Regions from separate parts of the Thermobifida halotolerans genome, predicted to be linked through region 2. Evidence: riboswitches for the same ligand, from Rfam matches in the RefSeq annotation. Region 2 holds a riboswitch; the other holds the start of a gene.

Region 1 (10,057 bases), 630 kb from region 2:
CAGGGACTGATCAGAGGAAAACTGCTGCACAAGAAAGACGACACCGTCTGGGCTCCGGGCAGCGAGTTGAGTGTCCGCCGTCCCGCCCCCGGACAGGATCCGCGCAGAGTCGCCGAGGTGCCTCCCGTCGAACGGCGGGAGGCGATGCGGATGCTGGTGGCGGAGTCCCGACGGGTGGCGAGGGAGACCCTGCTGAGGTCGACCCGTGAGGTCTTCGGGTGGAAACGCAGCGGAAAGGACATCACCGCCGCGCTCACCAAAGACCTCGAAGCGCTGCTCGACTCGGGAGAACTCGCGGAGGAGGACGGACTGATCGTCCCGGCCGAGCCCCCCGGGGAGGACAGGTAGCGGTTCACCGGGACGCGGAACCCGCCTGCGGAGCGGATTCCGTACGAGGGCGGCGGTGCCAGCCTCGCCCAGTCCCGCCTGGAGTTGGTCGGCGGTGTCCGGAACGAACCGAGGGCCGCGTCCTCCACGAGGACCGGCGAGAGGAGGTCCGATTACGCTGCCCCCTCGGGGGGTTCGGGACCGGAAGGACAGGCACAATGAGATGCCGTGGAGACCCACCTCGCGCAGCCCCTGGAAAGCCAGGGGAGTTGCGTTCTGGAATTCAAACGCAACACCAGGGACCGAACGATGATTCGCAGGGCGATCTGTGCTCTGGCCAACAACCAGGAGTAGAGGGAGCGGTGACCTGCCGACCGGAGTGCGAAACGACGGTTCGGCGGAACCGGGCAAGTCGACACCTCCGACGAGGCACTGTCCGACATCGCACAGATCTGACTGACTGAGATGTGAGTGTTCGCTTCTGCGGTGGGCGCGGGGGTCTTTGTGGAGAACCCAGGGAAAGGGGAGGTATTCCACCCTGGCCGTCCGGGGCGGGCCACCACCGGCAGCCGGTGGTGGCCCGCTTCCGGAGGGTCCTGTGGAATGCCTCGACCTCGCCAGGAGTGGCGGCGGGACCGTATCCGCCACGAACTCGGCCATCAAACCTCGGTGAGACGAGGGCAAGGCTCTGATCGGCCGTCGATGACCGTGGAGGAAGCCCCCTACCGGGGGAGGCGATCATCCGCGTCCACGTCGAGGCCTCACGCACTCCGCTGGTCAGGCTCGACGGAGCTGACGGGATCTGACCGTTTCGTGAGCGGAGACAGCGACCGGGAACAGCGGCACCAGAGTTCACCGTCCGCAGTGTGCCAGGCCCCGTCAGGAGGCGCCCCGGCGCAGCAGTGCGTGCGACACCCCGGCCAGCATCGGGGATCCGCGATCGCCCTGACAGCCGAAGCGCAGGTGCGGGATTCCAGACCCCCGGTCCGCGCCAGCGCCCCCGTAGCGGCTCCGACGGTATTACGGACCGCGGTTTTCCGTCTCGAAAAGATACCGTTTTTCGCTCTTCTGTGTGTATGTGTGTGAGTAAGGCGGCCGCTTCGGGAAGTGCGCACGATGATGGCACCTGACGGCTCTGCGCTCGGAGGGTTCTCTATGGCTTTTCCCGGGGAACCGGCGACGGTTCCCTATGTGGCGACAACGGATACCGGATACGGGGAGAAACCGGGTCCGGTACAGACAGAAAAATATCGGATCACAGGACGAATCGGGTCGGGGGGCGCCGCGGTGGTCTACGCGGCCCGCGGCCCGGCGGAGGAGCGGGTCGCGGTCAAGGCCCTGCGTCCGGAGACGGCCGCCGACCCGGCCCACCGGGAACGCTTCGCCCGTGAGGCCGCGCTGCTCGACCGCGTCGACGCCCGCCGCACCGCGGCGCCGATCGACGCCGACCTCCACGCCCGCCGACCCTGGCTGGCCATGCGTCACGTCCTCGGGCCGACGGTGGGCGACTCCGTCGACGCCGACGGCCCGATGGCGGGCGTGAACCTGGTGGACTTCACCGCACGACTGGCCGAGGCCCTGGCCGACATCCACCGATCGGGGATCGTGCACCGCGACCTCAAGCCCGGCAACGTCCTGCTGGCTGAGGACGGTCCCCGGGTGATCGACTTCGGGATCGCCCGCACCGTCGACGAGCCCGCCGACACCGATTCAGGGGAGATCCTCGGCTCGCCGGGCTGGATCAGCCCCGAACAGTTCCGCAACCGCGTTCCCGGTCCCCCCGCCGACGTCTTCGCCTGGGGCGGACTGGTCGCCTACGCCGCGACCGGGCGGCGCCCCTTCGGCTCCGGAGCGGTGCGCGACACGGCGCTGCGGGTCCTCAACGGTCAGGCGGACCTGCGCGGTGTCCCCCGGAGCCTGCTGCCCTGGGTGCAGGCGGCGCTGGACGCCGACCCCGACCGCAGGCCCTCAGCTGCGGAGTTGGCCGCCGCGATCGGCGGACTGGCCGTCGGCCGGACCCGAAGCTGCGGCGCGGTCTCCCGGCCGCGCACGGCACCGCCGTCGCGCTCGGCGGTGCGCACCCAACCGGTCGCGCCGTTCCGGCGGCAGACCCCTGGACGGGCGCCCCGGCGCGTGCAGAGGGCCGACCGGCGGGAATGACCGGCGCGAGCGAATCCACAGCGGGGTGAACACGTCGGCGGTGGTGCGGCGACTCCGGTGGTCAGGTCCTTCTCCGCGGGGCCGGGGGCCGGAGCTCTCCTCCCGGATTCTCCTCGGATGGACCCGCCCGCGCCGGGTAGGACGAGCACACGAACCACCGACCCCCCAGGAGGAGCAGTGCGCGGTCTGGCATCGCTGATCGTCGTCGCCTGGCTGGCCATCGGAGTGTTGGCGGCCTGGCAGCGCGGCTACTTCGACACCTCCGAGCAGAACTGCGCGTCGATCGGGACCACCCTCGTCACCGTCGTCGCCGGTCCGCTGAACTACATGGGCGCCAACCCGCAGATCGACTGCGAGGAACTGCCCGAGCCCTCGGAGTGAGCGATCCCGCCCGCCGGGGTCCGCCGCACCCCGCGGCGAGCCCCGGCGGGACGGGACCGCGTGCGCGGCGGGGCGGATCCCGGAGCGGTCGCGGCGTCCAGGGGAGGCTCGATGGAGCCGAAGACCGGCGTGGTATGTTGCGGCTGCCAGTCAACCCACGTTGGGCCAGGGAATCCGGTGGGAATCCGGAGCTGACGCGCAGCGGTGTGGGGGACGGGCGGGGCAACGGCCACTGGGAGACCTCCGGGAAGGCGCCCCGTTCGGACGAACCCGAGCCCGAAGACCTGCTGGCACCTCCGTCCGCGCCGTGGACGGAGGCCGAACAGCCGCCAGGCTCCGCGAACGAGCCTCACGCACCAGGAGCCACCATGTCGTCACCGCGACGCCTCCTCGCCGCGATCGCCCTCCCCCTTCTCCTCCCGCTCACCGCGTGCGGCGCGCAGGCGGCCGAACCCGCGGCCGACGCCGCCGACGGCTATCCCGTGACCGTTGGGAACTGCGGCCGGGAGGTCACCGTCGAAGCCCCGCCGCAGCGGGCGGTCTCGTTGAACCAGGGCTCCACCGAGATCCTGCTCTCCCTCGGCCTGGCCGACCGCATGGTGGGGACCGCGACCTGGACCGACCCGGTCGCCGAGGGGCTGGAGGAGGCCAACGCCACCGTTCCCCGGCTGGCCGACAACGCGCCGTCCTTCGAGAAGGTCCTGGCGCAGGAGCCCGACTTCGTGTCCGCGTCGTTCGCCTCCACCCTCGGCGAGGGCGGGGTCGCCGCGCGCGAGGACTTCGAGAACCTCGGAGTGGCCACCTACCTGTCCCCGGCCGACTGCGTCAAGTCCAACGAGGGCGACGGGGACGGCGTCCGCGAGGAGCCGCTGACGATGGACGCCGTCTACGGGGAGGTGCGCGACCTCGCGGCGATCTTCGGGGTCGCGGAGCGCGGCGAGGAACTCGTCGCCGAACTCCAGGAGCGCGTCGACACCGCCACCGCCGACGTCGACGCCTCCGGAGTCACCGTCCTCTACTGGTTCGCCAACTCCGAAGCCCCCTACATGGCGGGCTGCTGCGGCGCGCCCGGGATCATCACCGGGGCGGTCGGCGCCGACAACGTCTTCGACGACACCCATGCCGAGTGGCCCCAGATCAACTGGGAGACCGTCGCCGACCGCGATCCGGACGTCCTCGTCATCGGCGACCTCACCCGCGAGAGACAGACCGCGGAGACCGCGGAGGCCAAGATCCGCTTCCTGGAGACCAATCCGGTCACCCAGCACATGGACGCGGTGAGGAACGAACGCTACATCCTGCTCAGCGGCGCTGCCATGAATCCGTCGATCCGCACCGTCGAGGGGATCGAGAAGGTCGCCCAGGGGCTGCGCGACCTCGGCCTCGTGGACTGACTCGGTGACCAGGCTCGGCCCCGGAGGGGTCCTCCTGCTGTGGACGGGCGGCCTCGTCCTGCTCGTGCTCTCCGTCGCCGTGGCGATCACGTTCGGTCCCGCCGACATCGCCGTCGGAGACGTCGCCGCGGTCGTCGCCTCCCGGCTCGGCGGAGGCGAGACCGCCCTCACCCCCATCCGCGAGGGGATCATCTGGGACCTGCGGCTGCCCCGCACCCTGCTCGCCGCGGTGTGCGGGGCGGGACTCGGCGTCTGCGGCGCGGTCCTGCAGTCCCTGCTGCGCAACCCGCTCGCCGATCCCTTCCTGCTCGGTGTCTCCTCGGGCGCCTCGACGGGGGCGGTCCTGGTGGTGGTGCTCGGCGTGGGCGGCGGGGCGGTGTCGCTGTCCGCGGGTGCCTTCGCGGGAGCGCTGTGCTCCTTCGCCTGCGTGCTGCTGCTCGGCTACGCCTCCGGCGGCACCACCGACCGCCTCGTCCTCTCCGGGGTCGCCGCCATGCAGCTGTTCTCGGCGCTGACGTCGTTCATCGTGATCTCCTCCGCCGACGCCGAGCAGACCCGCGGCGTGCTGTTCTGGCTGCTGGGCTCGCTCAGCGGCGCGAGCTGGACCGACGTGTCCCTGGGCGCCGCCGCCCTGGGCGCGGTGCTGCTGGTGGCCGTCCACACCGCCACCGCGTTGGACGCGTTCGCCTTCGGCAGCGACGCGGCGGCCTCGCTCGGCGTCTCCGTCGCCCGCGTCCGGCTGCTGCTGCTCACCGCCACCGCCCTGCTGACCGCCGTCCTGGTGAGCGTGGCCGGAGCGATCGGGTTCGTGGGACTGGTGCTGCCGCACGCCGTGCGCGCCCTCGTCGGTTCCGGGCACCGGCGGCTGCTGCCCACCACCGCCCTGGCGGGGGCGGTCTTCCTGGTGTGGGTCGACACCGTCGCCCGCACCGCCATGGACCCGCAGGAGATCCCGGTGGGGGTGGTGACCTCACTGGTCGGGGTGCCCGCCTTCGCGGTCGTCCTCTACCGGGGACGCAAGGGGACGTGAACGTGCCGGAGGAGGCGGCGTGGGGCTGAACGCGGAGAACGTCTCGTGGACGGCGGACGGCAGGATGATCGTCGACGGGGTGAGCCTCGAACCCCGCGCGGGCGAGACCGTGGGACTGCTCGGCCCCAACGGTTCGGGGAAGTCGACGCTGCTGCGCCTGCTCGCCGGGGTGCGGCCGACGTCGTCGGGGGTGGTCCGGCTCGACGGGAATCCCCTGGAGACGCTGGGCCGCAGGGCCGTCGCGCGGCGGGTCGCCGTCGTCGAGCAGCACGCCACCACCCAGGTCGACATGAGCGTCCTCGACGTGGTGCGCCTGGGGCGGATCCCGCACCGGCGCCCCTGGGCGGCCCGCACCGCGGAGGACGAGGAGGCGGTGCGCGAGGCCGTCCGCCACACCCGGCTGGAGGAGCGGCTCGGGCAGTCCTGGCACACCCTGTCCGGGGGAGAGCGCCAGCGGGTGCAGATCGCCCGGGCCCTCGCCCAACGGCCACGCGAACTGCTGCTGGACGAGCCCACCAACCACCTGGACATCCAGTACCAGTTGGAGCTGCTCGCCCTCGTCGCGCGCCTCCCGGTCACCAGCGTGGTCGCGCTGCACGACCTCAACCTCGCGGCGATGTTCTGCGACCGCCTGGTGGTGCTCAAGCACGGCCGGGCCGTCGCGGCGGGGACGCCCGAGCAGGTGCTGACCGAGGAGCTGATCGCCGACGTCTACAACGTCCGCGCCGTGGTGACCCGCGACGGCCCGAACGGCAGCCCCTCCGTCCGCTTCCTGCCCCCGGTCCCGGGGAACGGGGACCCGGCGCCCGCGGGGGCCGACACGGTCGGAGACCTCCCCCGCGCCGGGGGGTGACGCGGGCGGCGCTTCGGCGGCGCGGGCCCCTTCCGGTGGGAGGGACCGTTCACCGGGCCGCCGTCCGCGGAGGTGCCGTCGCGGTCTGCCGCCTGCGGGAAGGCACAGGAGGCGATTGCGCAAAGTGGCGCTCTCTGTACGGAAAGCAGTTTTCCGTGCTGTTATGTATTGATTACGCAGAGATTGCCTGCCTACTATCCCTGCGGGAGCACAGCACCGAAAACCCCGTTTCGGAGTGGAGGTCCCATGTCTTCCGCAGGGCATGCCCGCCGTCGCCTCGGGCGGCGGGCGCTGGTCGTGGCGTCCGCGAGCACACTGCTGCTCTCGACCGTCATGACGGGCAGCGCGTCCGCGCACGGATCCACCATCGACCCGCCGTCCCGCAACTACGGCTGCTGGGAGCGGTGGGGCAGCGATTTCCAGTCTCCCGACATGGCCACCGAGGACCCCATGTGCTGGCAGGCCTGGCAGGCCGACACCACCGCCATGTGGAACTGGAACGGCCTGTACCGCGAGCACGTGGCCGGAAACCACCAGGCCGTGATCCCCGACGGGCAGCTGTGCAGCGCGGGCCGCACCGGCGGCGACCGCTACGCCGCGCTGGACGTGCCCGGCGAGTGGCACGCCACCGAGGTCGACAACGACTTCACCGTCACCGTGCACGACCAGGCCCACCACGGCGCCGACTACATCCGGATCTACGTCACCGAGCAGGGCTACGACCCCGTCACCGAACCGCTCGGCTGGGACGACCTGGAACTGGTGGCCGACACCGGGGTCCTCGCGCCGGGCGAGGGGCGTCCCGAAAGCCAGTACCCCCTCAACGGCGTGTCGATCGACATCGACGTCCACGCCCCCGGGCGCACCGGTCGCCACGTCGTCTACATGATCTGGAAGGCCAGCCACTACGACCAGACGTTCTACGCGTGCAGTGACGTGGTCTTCCCCGGCTGACCCCGCGAGGGGCGCCGCGCGGTCTCCGTTCGTGTTCTCGTCCCCACGGCGAGCGGAGGCCGCGCGGCCGACCACCCCGCCGCCCAGCGCTCGGGTATGGTGCCGACCGCAACAGGAGCGTGTTGCGACGCTTCCCGAAGGGGACGCGCTGAGACCGGAACGGGACGCGCCACGCCGCCGGGAGGGGCGGAAGGCCCCGGTGCGGACCCGGTTCACCGGCCACGGCACCGAGCCGCACGCCCTGTGCGGTACCGACCGGTACCGGGCCGGCCCGGCGGACGGGTGGGGCGGCGGCGGGATTCGGACCGCTCCTAATTCCGCCCGGCCCGGAAAACCCCCTGCGCCGCACCGCGCGCGACGCCATCATCGAGGCGGCGTCGACTGTGCGGAGGTGCGCGTGCGATCCAAAAAGGCCGGGGCGGAGAAGAAGACCAGGGGCAGGGGGGCGGCGACCGGGCTCGAACTGCCGGAGTTGGCCGCACCCCAGTGGTACCGCCACGACCAGGAGATCATGCGGACCGGGTGGACGCGCATGGCCGGACGGCTACCCGGTCTCGTGGTCCGGGCCCTGGCCCTGGCGTGGCGGGCCTCGCCCCGCGACACCGCGGCCACCGTCGCCTTCAACATCGCCTCCGGGATCTTCACCGCGGTCGCACTGGTCGCCACCGCCGGAGTGCTCGAAGAACTCTTCGCCGAGGGCCCCACCCCCGACCGGGTGCGCGCCGCGCTCCCCGCGCTGGTGCTGGTGGCAGCGGCCACCGTGCTGCGCGGGGCGCTGTCGGCGGCGGCCGGATGGGCGCAGTCGCGGCTGGAGCCGTACGTGGAGCAGGCCGCCGAGACGCGCCTGATGGAACTGGCCACCGCCGTCCAGGTCCTGGCCTTCGACGACAACGACTTCCACGACCGCATGTTCCGCGCGTCGGTACGCGGCGCCAGCGAGACCAAACGCCTCGTCAGCCACACCATCGACATCCTCACCGGGCTGGTCGGCATCTGCGCCGCGGCCGGAGTGCTGGGAGTGCTGCACCCCGTCCTGCTCCCGCTGCTGCTGCTCACCGTGCTGCCCGAGGGGTGGGCGGCGGCGCGGGCGGCCCGCATGCGCTACACCTGGCTGCTGGCGATCACCGACAGCCGACGCCGCAAGGGCATGCTGGACGATCTGATGACCACCCGGGACACCTGCGCCGAGATGCGCTCCTTCACCATGCGCGGGCCCCTGCTCGCCGAGTTCGCCGCGATCGCCGGACACGAACGTGACGTGCAACTGGACCTGGCCCGCCGCCAGACCCTGGTGCGGCTGTTCGGCGACGGCGCGGGCGGCGCCGCCTCTGCGCTGACCTACGTCGTCCTGGGCCTGCTGCTGGTCAACGGGATGATGCCGCTGGCGGTGGCGGGCACCGCGGTACTCGCCATCCGCACCGGCCGGTCGGAGTTGGCCGCCGCACTGCACTCGGTCAACAGCACCTACGAGTCCGGGCTGTACTTCCACGACTACCTGGACTTCTGCGAGCACGCCGAGAAGTGGCTGCCGCCGCCCGCGCCGCTGCCCGCGCCCACCACCTTCGACCAGGTCACCGTGGACGACGTGACCTTCACCTATCCGGGCAAGGAGGAGCCCGCGCTCGCCGGGGTGAGTCTGCGCATCCGCCGCGGCGAGACGATCGCGCTGGTCGGCGAGAACGGCTCCGGCAAGACCACCCTGTCCAAGCTGCTGGCCGGGCTCTACCGACCCGACCGGGGCCGGGTCCTGTGGGACGGCACCGACCTCGCCGGCGTCGACACCCACGCGCTGCGCGAGCACATCGCGGTCATCGCCCAGGACCACACGCACTGGCCGCTGTCGGCCCGCCGCAACGTCACCATGAGCAGCCCCGACGACGACGCGCGACTGGAGGAGGCCGCCCGCCGCTCGGGAGCCGACGAGGTCGTCTCCGAACTCGGCCACGGCTGGGACACCCTGCTGGACCGCCGCTTCGCCGCGGGCCAGGAACTGTCGGGCGGCCAGTGGCAGCGCCTGGCCGCGGCCCGCGGCTTCTACCGCGACGCGCCCCTGTTGATCTGCGACGAGCCCACCGCCGCGCTCGATGCCCGCGCCGAGCACCGACTGTTCGCGTCGATCCACGAGCACGCCCGCCGCACCGGCAGCGCGGTCGTGCTCATCACCCACCGCCTGGCCAGCGTGCGCATGGCCGACCGCGTCTACGTACTGGACCAGGGCCGCGTCGTGGAACACGGCACCCACGACCAGCTCATGCGCGACCAGGGGCTCTACGCCGAGCTGTACTCGCTCCAGGCGTCGGCCTACCGGAGTGTTCCGGCCACACACGAGGACGGTCTGCGCTCGGCCTGATCCGCCGGGGACGCCAGAGCGCGAAGCACCAGCTCGTCAAGCATCGCGCGCATGTTAGGGCAGGTCAGGAAGTCGTCGGCGTCGCACGACAGGGTGTGCTCGACGAGCGAGCGGGCCACCTGGAGCTGGGCGATCTTGGTGTCCAGAACGGCCAGGTGCTCGCTCATGAGCGCGCGGCGGGCGGCCCCGTCGGGCGCGTCGAGGATCTCCCGCAGCTGCTCCAGGCTGAAACCGGCGTCCTTGCCGCGCAGGATCAACGCGACCTGGGCCAGGTGGTCGGGGGTGTAGCGGCGGCGCCCGTTGACCCGCCGGGCCGGGCGCAGCAGCCCCATCGACTCCCAGTGCCGCAGCACGTGCGTGGCGAGCCCGAACCGTTCGGCGAGTTCTCCGATGGACAGCTCCACAGTACTTGACTTCATGTTGACATTAACTTCCACACTGGAGGTAGAAGTCAACCGTGAACGACGGGAAACGGCGGGAAACCATGAGACAGCAGTCCAACAGGGCGCTCCAGGACCGAGCCGTCATCGACACCCGGCGGTTCTGGGACCGCAGGGCCGCCGGGTACGACAGAGGCGCGGCCCTGGAACGGCGGATCCTCGGAGACG
Region 2 (10,057 bases):
TCCACGGGGAGTCCGGGTCCAGGACCAGGCCGGCCGCGGCGAGCGAGGCGGCGGCCCGCTCGGCGCGGTCCGCGCCGAGCGGGGCCACGACGGCGCCGCGCCACGGGGTGAGGACGATCGTTTCCGAGCCGTGCCCCGCCGAGTCGAGAAGCGCCCTCTGGAGGGCCGGGGTGAGGATGCCGAGCGGGACCGAACCCGCCACCGCGGCCTCGGAGTCCGACACGGGAAGAATGCCGTGGCGCCCGTTCCGCCGCCGTTTCTCGGCGTCCGGCCCGCCGGTCTCGCCGGTGTCGCCGGAGGACTCCGGGAATTCGGCCCCGTCGAGCAGCTCCCGGCCTTTTCCGGGAAGCCGGCGCACATTCCACAGGTCCGCGCGCAGGTCGAGAAAGCGAAGCGCAAGCGCGGTCAGCGCCGAGGCGATTTCCTCCCGCGCCACCACGGGACCGGGCAGGGCGCCGACACGCAACTGCGCCGATTCCCCGTCGACCGCGCGGGCCCCCAGGTCGCAGGGCATTTCGGCGAGGTCGGCGCGGCCGTCGTCGAGGCCGAAGAGAAAGCGTCCCGGCAGCTCTGCCAGGCGCGGATCGGCGCACAGGGCGCGGTCCAGGGCGGCCACCACGGGCCGCACGTCCATTCGTCCTCCGACAATCCCGGAAAGGGGCGAGGCGACGATGTTGCGCACCCGCTCGTGGGCGAAGGACGGCAGAAAGCCGGCAGCGGCCACAGAATCCGACAGATCGTTCGGAATCTCCCCTTCGGGGGTTGTGGAAATCCCCCTGATCTGAACGTTGCCGCGCGAGGTCAGGTGGAGGTCGCCGTCGCCGAAGTCGGCCGCGATCCGGCTGAGCGCCGCCAGTCCCCGGCGGCCGATCCGGCCGCCGGGGACACGGATCCGCAGCAGCGCGCCGTCGGCCGCGAGGTGCGGTCGCAGCACCCCGGGGCAGCGGTCGGGAGGCAGTGGGTTGAACACCGGCACATGGTTGCACACGCTCTCACCGGGTGGGTTATGGTGGGCTCGCCGTGGTGAACGGGAAGCCGGTGCGGAACCGGCGCGGCCCTCGCCACTGTGATCGAGGAGTCGTCGGGCCTCACCCGGGTTGGGCAACCACCCCGGGGACCACTGGGGGACCACCCGGGAAGGTCGGCCCGTCGACGGTGACTCGTCAGCCAGGAGACCGGCCACGGCACGTCATGTCCACGAGGGTTTGGAGACATCGACCATGGCCCGTGCCGTGCCGCGCCCCGCGCCGCCTCCGGCGTTCCCGCCGCCGTCCCCCCTGATCGCCGGACTCCGGGCGGGCCGCCGATGCCCCGCGTAGCGCTGCTCTCCACGTCCGACACCGACCTGCTGTCGGCCCGCGCCAGCGGCGCGGACTACGTCTGGGCCAACCCGTCGCGCATCAGTGTCACCGGTGACGGCCCCGGCTCGCTTCCCGCGCTCCTCGACGGCGCCGACCTGGTGGTCGTGCGCATCCTGGGCTCCGCCCGCTCCTGGCAGCAGGGACTCGACCGGGTCCTGGCCCGCGGGGTTCCGGTCGTGGTGCTCGGCGGGGAGCAGACCCCCGACGCGGAGCTGATGGCCCACTCCACCGTGCCCGTCGGCACCGCCGCGGAGGCCCACCGCTACCTGGCCTACGGCGGCCCGGCCAACCTCGCCGCGCTGCACGGCTTCCTCTGCGACACCGTACTGCTGGGCGGGGAGGGCTTCGACCCGCCGACCGAGCTGCCCGAATGGGGCCTGCTCGACCGGCCGCCCCGCCCCGGCGCGGAAGGCGCGGAACCGGACGCCGCGCTGCCGAGGGTCGGCATCCTCTACTACCGCGCCCACCAGGTCAGCGGAAACACCCGCTTCGTGCACGACCTGGCCGACGCCGTCGACGCCACCGGCGAGGCCGTCGCCGTCCCCCTCTACTGCTCCTCGCTGCGCGGCGCGCCCGCGGACCTGATCGCCGAGTTGGGCACGCTCGACGCCCTGGTGGTCACCGTGCTGGCCGCCGGCGGCGCCCGCCCGGCCACCGCCGGAGCCGGGGGCGACGACGAGGCGTGGGACGTCGCCGAGCTGGCGCGCCTCGACGTCCCGATCCTGCAGGCCCTCTGCCTGACCTGGGGACGCGACCAGTGGGAGGCCTCCGACGACGGCGTCTCCCCGATGGACTCCGCCTCCCAGATCGCCGTCCCCGAGTTCGACGGCCGCATCATCACCGTGCCGTTCTCCTTCAAGGAGTTCGACGACGAGGGCCTGCCCCGCTACGTCACCGACCCGGAGCGGTGCCGCCGCGCCGCCGACATCGCCGTCGCCCACGCCCGCCTGCGGCACACCCCTCCCGAGCGGCGCCGCGTCGCGGTCGTGCTGTCGGCCTACCCCACCAAGCACTCCCGCGTCGGCAACGCCGTGGGCCTGGACACCCCGGTCTCGGCGGTGCGCCTGCTGCGCGCCATGCGCGACGCGGGATACGACCTGGGCGACGGACTGCCCGGACTGGATCTCGCCGACGACACCGAGGCGGGCAACACGCTCATCCACGCGCTCATCGAGGCCGGAGGCCAGGACGAGGAGTGGCTGACCGCCGAGCAGATGGCGGGCAACCCGGTCCGCATCCCCGCCGAACGCTACCGCGAGTGGACCGCCGAGCTGCCCGCCGAACTCACCGACGCGATGGCCGAGGCGTGGGGCGAGCCGCCCGGCACGCTCTTCGTCGACGACGGCGACATCGTGCTGGCCACCCTCCAGGCGGGCAACGTGGTGCTCATGATCCAGCCGCCGCGCGGGTTCGGCGAGAACCCGGTGGCGATCTACCACGACCCCGACCTGCCGCCCTCGCACCACTACCTGGCCGCCTACCGGTGGCTGGAGCGCGGCTTCGGCGCCCACGCGATCGTCCACCTGGGCAAGCACGGTTCCATGGAGTGGCTGCCCGGCAAGAACGCCGCGCTGTCGGCGGCGTGCGCCACCGACGCGGCGGTCGGCGCGCTGCCGCTGGTCTACCCGTTCCTGGTCAACGATCCGGGGGAGGGGGCGCAGGCCAAGCGGCGCGCGCACGCCACCATCGTCGACCACCTCGTGCCGCCGATGGCGCGCGCCGAGTCCTACGGCGACATCGCCCGGCTGGAGCAGCTCCTCGACGAGCACGCCAACATCGCCGCGATGGACCCGGCGAAACTGCCCGCGATCCGCGCGCAGATCTGGACCCTGATCCAGGCCGCGAAACTCGACCACGACCTGGGGCTGTCCGAACGGCCGCACGACGCCGAGTTCGACGACTTCCTGCTGCACGTCGACGGCTGGCTGTGCGAGGTCAAGGACGCCCAGATCCGCGACGGACTGCACGTCCTGGGCGCGGCCCCCACCGGGCCGGCCCGCGTCAACCTGGTGCTGGCGATCCTGCGCGCCTCCCAGGTGTGGAGCGGGCAGGCGGGCGCGGTCCCGGGCCTGCGCCGCGCGCTCGGACTGGACGGCGACACCGGCGACCTCGCGCGGGTCGACGCCGTCGAGGCGCGCGCCCGCGCCCTGGTGGAGGCCATGGAGGAGGCCGACTGGGACCCCGGCGCGGCACAGGCCGCGGCCGAGCGGCTGGGGGAGGCCGACCCCGACGTGGTGCGCGTCCTGCGGTTCGCCGCCGAGGAGGTCGTTCCGCGCCTGGCCGGGACCGGCCACGAGATCGACGCCGTCCTGCACGCCCTCGACGGCGGCTACGTCCCGGCGGGACCGTCCGGGTCGCCGCTGCGCGGCCTGGTCAACGTGCTGCCCACCGGCCGCAACTTCTACACCGTCGACCCGCGCGCCGTGCCCAGTCGGCTCGCCTACGAGACGGGCGCCGCGCTGGCCGACGCCCTGATCGACCGCTACCGTGCCGAGACCGGCGAGTATCCGCGCTCGGTGGGCCTGTCGGTGTGGGGCACCTCGGCCATGCGCACCTCCGGTGACGACATCGCCGAGGTGCTGGCCCTCCTCGGGGTGCGCCCCGAGTGGGACGAGGAGTCCCGGCGCGTGCGGAAGCTGACCGTCATCCCGCCGCAGGAGCTGGGACGGCCCCGCATCGACGTCACCGTCCGCATCTCCGGGTTCTTCCGGGACGCCTTCCCGCACGTCGTCGCGATGCTCGACGACGCCGTCCGGATGGTCGCCGAACTGGACGAACCCGACGAGGTCAACTACGTCCGCGCCCACGCCCGAAGGGACCTGGCCGAGCACGGCGACGCCGACCGCGCGGTGCGGCGGATCTTCGGCTCCCGGCCCGGCTCCTACGGCGCGGGCATCCTCCAGCTCATCGACTCCGGGAACTGGCGCACCGACGCCGACCTCGCCGAGGTCTACACCGCGTGGGGCGGTTTCGCCTACGGCCGCGGCCTGCACGGCGAGCCCGCCGCCGAGGACATGCGCGCCAACTACCGGCGTATCGCGGTGGCGGCGAAGAACACCGACACCCGCGAGCACGACATCGCCGACTCCGACGACTACTTCCAGTACCACGGCGGTATGGTCGCCACCGTGCGTGCCCTCACCGGCGCCGCCCCGAGGGCCTACATCGGCGACTCCACCACCCCCGACCAGGTGCGTACCCGGTCGTTGGGGGAGGAGACCGCCCGCGTGTTCCGGGCGCGGGTCGTCAACCCCCGGTGGCTGGCGGCGATGCGCCGCCACGGCTACAAGGGCGCGTTCGAGTTGGCGGCGACCGTCGACTACCTGTTCGGTTACGACGCGACCGCCGGTGTGGTCGCCGACTGGATGTACGAGACCCTCGCCCAGACCTACGTCCTGGACGCCGAGAACCAGGAGTTCCTGCGCCAGGCCAATCCGTGGGCGCTGCGCGGCATCGTCGAACGGCTCACCGAGGCCGCCGACCGCAAGCTGTGGGAGGCGCCCGATCCCGCGACGATGGACGCGCTGCGCCAGGTCTACCTCGACGTCGAGGGGGACCTGGAGGACCGGGGGACGGAGCGCCCATGACCCGGCGGGCGCTGCTCATCGGCATCGGTCCGGGCGGGCCCGACCAGCTCACCGTCGAGGCGGTCCGGGCGCTCAACGAGGTCGACGTCTTCCTGGTCGCCGACAAGGAGGCGGAGGCGGGCCGGGCGGGCACCGGCGACCTCGTGGCGCTGCGCGAGGAGATCTGCCGCCGCCACATCACCGGGGACGGCTACCGGATCGTCGCGGTACCGGACCCGCCCCGGGACCGCGCCCCCAAGACGGACCGCGCGTACGGCGACGAGGTCCGGGACTGGCACGCCGCCCGGGCCCGCGCCTACGCGCGCGTCCTCCTCGAACAGACCGGTCCCGACGACACGGTCGGTTTCCTGGTGTGGGGCGACCCGAGCCTCTACGACAGCACGATCCGGGTGGTGGAGCGGGTCCGTGAGACCGGTGAGGTGGACCTCGACTACCGGGTGGTTCCCGGGGTCAGCAGTGTCCAGGCGCTCGCCGCCCGGTACCGGCTGGTGCTCAACCGGATCGGCAGCCCGGTCACCGTCACCACCGGTCGGCGGCTGGCCACCGACGTCGCCTCCGGCGCCGACAACCTGGTGGTGATGCTCGACGGCAACCTGGCCTGCGCCGACCTGCCCGGCGACGCCTGGGACATCTGGTGGGGCGCCAACCTCGGCACCGACGGTGAGGAGTTGGTCGCCGGGCCGCTCGGCGAGGTCGTCGACACCGTCCGCGCCGCCCGCGCCCGCGTCAGGGCGTCCCGGGGCTGGGTGATGGACATCTACCTGCTGCGCCGCCGCTCTCCGACCTGACGCCTCCCGCCGCCCCGGCCGGAAGCGGCCGGGGAGCGGGCCTCCGGTCCCCGAGCGGGGCGTGGTGGGGCGGCAGAGACGGCTGGGGCGGGAAGTGCCGTGGCGGACTCCCCGCCTCTGCGACGGAGCGCACGCCGCCTCTCCCCTGGGGCCGTCAGCTGGCGGATCGGCGGCCGGAGGGCGGCCGTCCGCGACCGGCCGTGGGCAGCGACCTCCGCTTCCCGGGCGATTCGGGCGGGGCGCCCCTAACGTTGCCGGGACGGTTCCGACCCGCGGAAAGGAAGCGGCCTTGTTCCCCGGCTTCGCACGTGTTGTCAGACGCTCCGCTCTGGTTCTCGGCCTGGCGGCGGCCGCGGTGATGAGCACCGCTGCCCCCGCCTCCGCGCACTCGCTTGACTCGGCTGTTGTCTCCGAGGCGGGATGCGGCTGGTCCAACGGCAACTACACCGTGCTCCACAGCGACGCGATCGAGGTGGACCTCCCCGGCCACGCCTACGAGCGGATGGGCACCGTGTACCTGCTGTGGAACGCCCAGTACGGGGAGAACTGCGTGGTCGCCCTGCGAACCGGGGACGCGCACGGGGTCGCGAGCGACACGCAGGCGCTGCTCGCCGTCCAGGCGGGCTCCACCGTCGTCAGGCACCGCGACGGGGGCGACTACGCGCACTACGCGGCGGCGAGCGGTCCCGCCGCCAACCAGTGCGTGAGGTACGAGGCGCTGATCCAGTCCCCCTTCACCGGCGTCTGGACCTACGGAGGCCGCCCGACCTGGGGCAACTGCGGCTGACCGGCGGTCCGCCCTCCCGAACGCGGCGTCCGGGCGCCCGACCACGGTGGCGGACCCCGTGCCGCCGGATTCGCACCGGAACTCCCCGAGCACCGCGGCACCGGAACGGTACGGCGGTGTCGGACGGAGCCACCGCCCCGCCCCCGGGAAGGCCCCGGGGGCGGGATGTGTCACGCCTGCTCCAGCCCGTCCACCAGGGCGTCCAGGAACTCCTCGGGGCGTTCCAGGTGCGGGCTGTGGCCCGCGCCGTCGATCACCGTCTCCGTGTACCGTCCGCCCGCCTCGGCGTAGCGGTCCAGCAGGCGCCTGGTCTGGGAGACCATCGGCTGCGGGGGCGCCTGCTCGGGACCGGGCCAGCCCTCGACCGCGCCGATCGAGCCGAGGTGGGCGAGGTCGAGCAGTGAGGTGTCGGAGACGATCACGTCGCGGTCGCCGCGGACCCACCGCACCGGCGGCTTGGGGTCGATCTTCTCCAGGCCCTCGATCCGCAGGTGCAGCGGCGACATCGTGTTGAGCACGCCCCTGGTTCCGGGGGCCGTGCCGGGCCAGGCGTCCGTGGCCGTGGAGTCGCCCGGGTAGTGGTCGTCGCCGGTGCGGGTGGACAGCATCGAGTCCAGGTAGCGGTCCACCGTCTCGGGATCGGCGGTGAAGCCGGGGGCGACGTAGGTGGTCAGGAACACCTGGAGCGGGCTGGTCGGCGCCTCGTCCGAACGGTCCCCGGCGGCCAGGCGGGCCACGAAGTCGGGGTTGGCGGTGCCGCCGCCGGAGCCCGCGCCCGACGGGTGGTTGAGCGCGCCGTCCACGCCGTGCGTGCCCCCGAAACCGTACGGCGAGACCGGGTTGACCAGGGTCAGCGACGCCACCCGCGCGGGCGCGGCCTGCGTGACGCGCAGGACCACGCCGCCGCCCATGCTCCACCCGACCAGGTGCGCCCGCTCCAGGCCGTAGGCGTCGAGGAAGGCCAGCACGTCGTCGGCGTAGTCGTCGAGTCCGCGGGTCGCGTCCACCGGCAGCGGGTCGCTGTCGCCGAACCCGCGCAGGTCCACGGCGACGGGCCGGTACCGTTCGGGCAGCGCGAGCATGGTCTCCTGCCAGAACAGGCTGGAGGAGACGTTGCCGTGCACGAACACCACGGGTTCGCCGTCGCGCCCCAGGTGCAGGGTGTGCACGGTGAGCCTGGAGGTGGGCACCCGTTGGCCGGTCACTCCGGAAAGCAGTCGAGTGGTCAACGCTTTTCCTTCCTGTCACCGTGGCGAGAACGGCACGGCCACCGGTTGCGGACGGCGGCCGGGCCCGGTTCTCCCACGAACCCGTGTCGTGCTGATTCTTCCCGAGGGGAGGTGACCTGGACCATGTCGGGAACCCACACCGGGAGACGGGGGGATGTGTGGGCTTCCCACCAATGGCGCTTCCTGGCGGAAACCGCTGGTGAGGTGCGGTTTCGGTCCGCTCATGTCAGGCCGTCACCAGGAGACGGGTCCCGCTCCACCGCCGACCCGGGGCGCTCCGACCGCGATACTGGGGACATGGCTCGACTGCTGATCGTGCACCACACCGCGTCCCCCTCCACCCAGGCGATGCTGGAGTCGGTGCTGGAGGGGGCGCGCACCGACGAGGTCGAGGGAGTCGAGGTGGTCACCCGCGCGGCGCTGGCCGCCACCGCGGTCGACGTGCTCGCCGCCGACGCGGTGATCCTGGGCACCCCCGCCAACATCGGTTACATGTCCGGCGCCCTCAAACACTTCTTCGACGTCGTGTACTACCCCTGCCTGTCCGAGACGGCCGGTCTGCCCTACGCGCTGTACGTGCACGGCAACAACGACACCGCCGGGGCGGTCCGCGCGGTCGAGTCGATCGCCGGGGGCCTGTCCTGGCAGCGCCACCGGCCCCCGGTCACCGTCGTCGGCGACCTCGACCGCGCCGACCGGGAGGCGTGCTGGGAACTGGGCGCGGTCACCGCACTGGCCGCCGCCGAACGGGCACGGGGATGAGCGAAACAGCACACGACCGGGAATAACGACATTCCGTGGACGTTCTACGGCGTCCGACGTGGTCCGGGGCAGACTGGAAAACCGGCTGTCGAGGGGGACCGGTGGATCGGGTGCGCGTGTGGGTGCTCTGGGCGGGGACAGCCCTGATCCTGGCATGCCTGCTCGTCGTGGCCACCGCCTACGCCACGGGCGTCGGCTGGATCGACCCCCACAGTCCCGTCTCCCTGCCCCGGGTCTACTGGGTGCCCGCGGCGCTCGGCGCCGCACTGGCCTGGCTGCTGTCCCCGCGCCGCGGCAGGGCCGAACTCGACGAGCGGGTCGGGTTGGCGCTCAAGGGGCACCCGATCGGCCGCGAACTGACCCGGCTGCTCCTGTGCCTGCTCGCCTTCCTGCTGGGCGCGGTCCTGTTCACGCGGTTGTTCGAACTCTTCGGCGGTTCCCTGTACATCCTGGGCACGCCGGTGGCCAGAGCGGTGTTCCTGGCCGCCCTGCCCGTCCTGCTGATCGACCGGGCCGGACAGTTGCGCGTGGGCCGCGTCACGGACATGCAGACCCTCTCGCTGCGGGTCCGGGAGCCCTGGCGCTGGTGGGGGGCGGTGCCCGTTGCCGCGGCACTGGCGGCCGTCCTCACCCACCGGTGGGACGCGCTGCAGTCCGTGGGAGCGCTGGAGCTCCTGCTCGGAACGCTGGCGATCCTGCTGGTCGTCGCGGTACCGGAGGAGGTCTTCTTCCGCGGTCTGCTGCAGACCAGACTGGAGGCGGTCCTGGGCACGGCGGCGGGGATCGTGCTGACGGCGCTGCTGTTCGCCGTCACCTACGCGGCCCTCGGCGCCTACGCCGACTTCTTCCGCTTCGACGCGCACGCCGTCGGCGGCGACTACGTGGCGGCCATCGCCGGATACGGGGTCGCCGGTCTGCTCTACGGCTACCTGTGGACCCGCTACCGCAACATGTGGCTCAACGTCGCGCTGCGGACCGGACTCCTCACGGCTGTCGTGGCCTCCGGGATCGTCCTGTGACGGCGACCGGCGGTCACCTTCCGCTCACCGGAAGGACACGTGGCGGTCTCCCACGTGATGCCTGATATGTGAAGAATCGGCTGCCCGGTCAGTGTGTACGGCAGTTCGGGGGAAACGTGGCTGGACCGACCACACGGAGCAGAAGCCCTCTGAGCCCCCTGGTCATCGTGCTGATGGCGATCGCCGCGCTGCTCGCAGCGGTCCTCGTGGCAGTGGTCGCCGTGCGGTTCGTCGGAGCGCGCGCGGTGGTCGTCACCGGAGTCATCGGTTCGGAGAAGGAACCGTTCTTCGCCAACCCCGAGGTGCGGGCCCGCTTCGCGGAGCTCGGCTACACGGTCGAGGTGCGCACCGCCGGGTCGCGCGCCATCGCAACCACCGACCTGACCGGATACGACTTCGGGTTCCCCGGCAGCACCTCCTCGGCCGAGAAGCTGAAGGCCGCCGTCGGCGTCGACCACGACCACCAGCCGTTCCACTCGCCGATGGTGATCCTCACCCGGCAGCCCGTGATCGAGTCACTGGTC

The links. A riboswitch is a leader RNA that binds a small molecule or an ion and turns the genes downstream of it on or off. The one in region 2 is predicted to bind cobalamin.
Region 1: another riboswitch for cobalamin. It lies ahead of NI17_RS00675 (ABC transporter substrate-binding protein); the one in region 2 lies ahead of cobN (cobaltochelatase subunit CobN).

The regions. Positions count from the first base shown of each region.
Region 1 is NZ_CP063196.1:155,144-165,200, forward strand. It holds gene NI17_RS00660 (DUF4011 domain-containing protein) at 1-348, shown strand, start outside; gene NI17_RS00665 (serine/threonine-protein kinase) at 1,483-2,487, shown strand; gene NI17_RS00670 (hypothetical protein) at 2,665-2,868, shown strand; cobalamin riboswitch at 2,999-3,174, shown strand; gene NI17_RS00675 (ABC transporter substrate-binding protein) at 3,237-4,262, shown strand; gene NI17_RS00680 (FecCD family ABC transporter permease) at 4,267-5,292, shown strand; gene NI17_RS00685 (ABC transporter ATP-binding protein) at 5,312-6,145, shown strand; gene NI17_RS00690 (lytic polysaccharide monooxygenase auxiliary activity family 9 protein) at 6,392-7,099, shown strand; gene NI17_RS00695 (ABC transporter ATP-binding protein) at 7,497-9,449, shown strand; gene NI17_RS00700 (helix-turn-helix domain-containing protein) at 9,401-9,868, opposite strand; gene NI17_RS00705 (class I SAM-dependent methyltransferase) at 9,934-10,057, shown strand, end outside.
Region 2 is NZ_CP063196.1:4,973,977-4,984,033, forward strand. It holds gene NI17_RS22235 (nitrite/sulfite reductase) at 1-988, opposite strand, end outside; cobalamin riboswitch at 1,005-1,198, shown strand; gene cobN (cobaltochelatase subunit CobN) at 1,307-4,948, shown strand; gene cobF (precorrin-6A synthase (deacetylating)) at 4,945-5,736, shown strand; gene NI17_RS22250 (hypothetical protein) at 6,026-6,523, shown strand; gene NI17_RS22255 (alpha/beta fold hydrolase) at 6,694-7,752, opposite strand; gene NI17_RS22260 (flavodoxin family protein) at 8,050-8,514, shown strand; gene NI17_RS22265 (CPBP family intramembrane glutamic endopeptidase) at 8,616-9,533, shown strand; gene NI17_RS22270 (hypothetical protein) at 9,650-10,057, shown strand, end outside.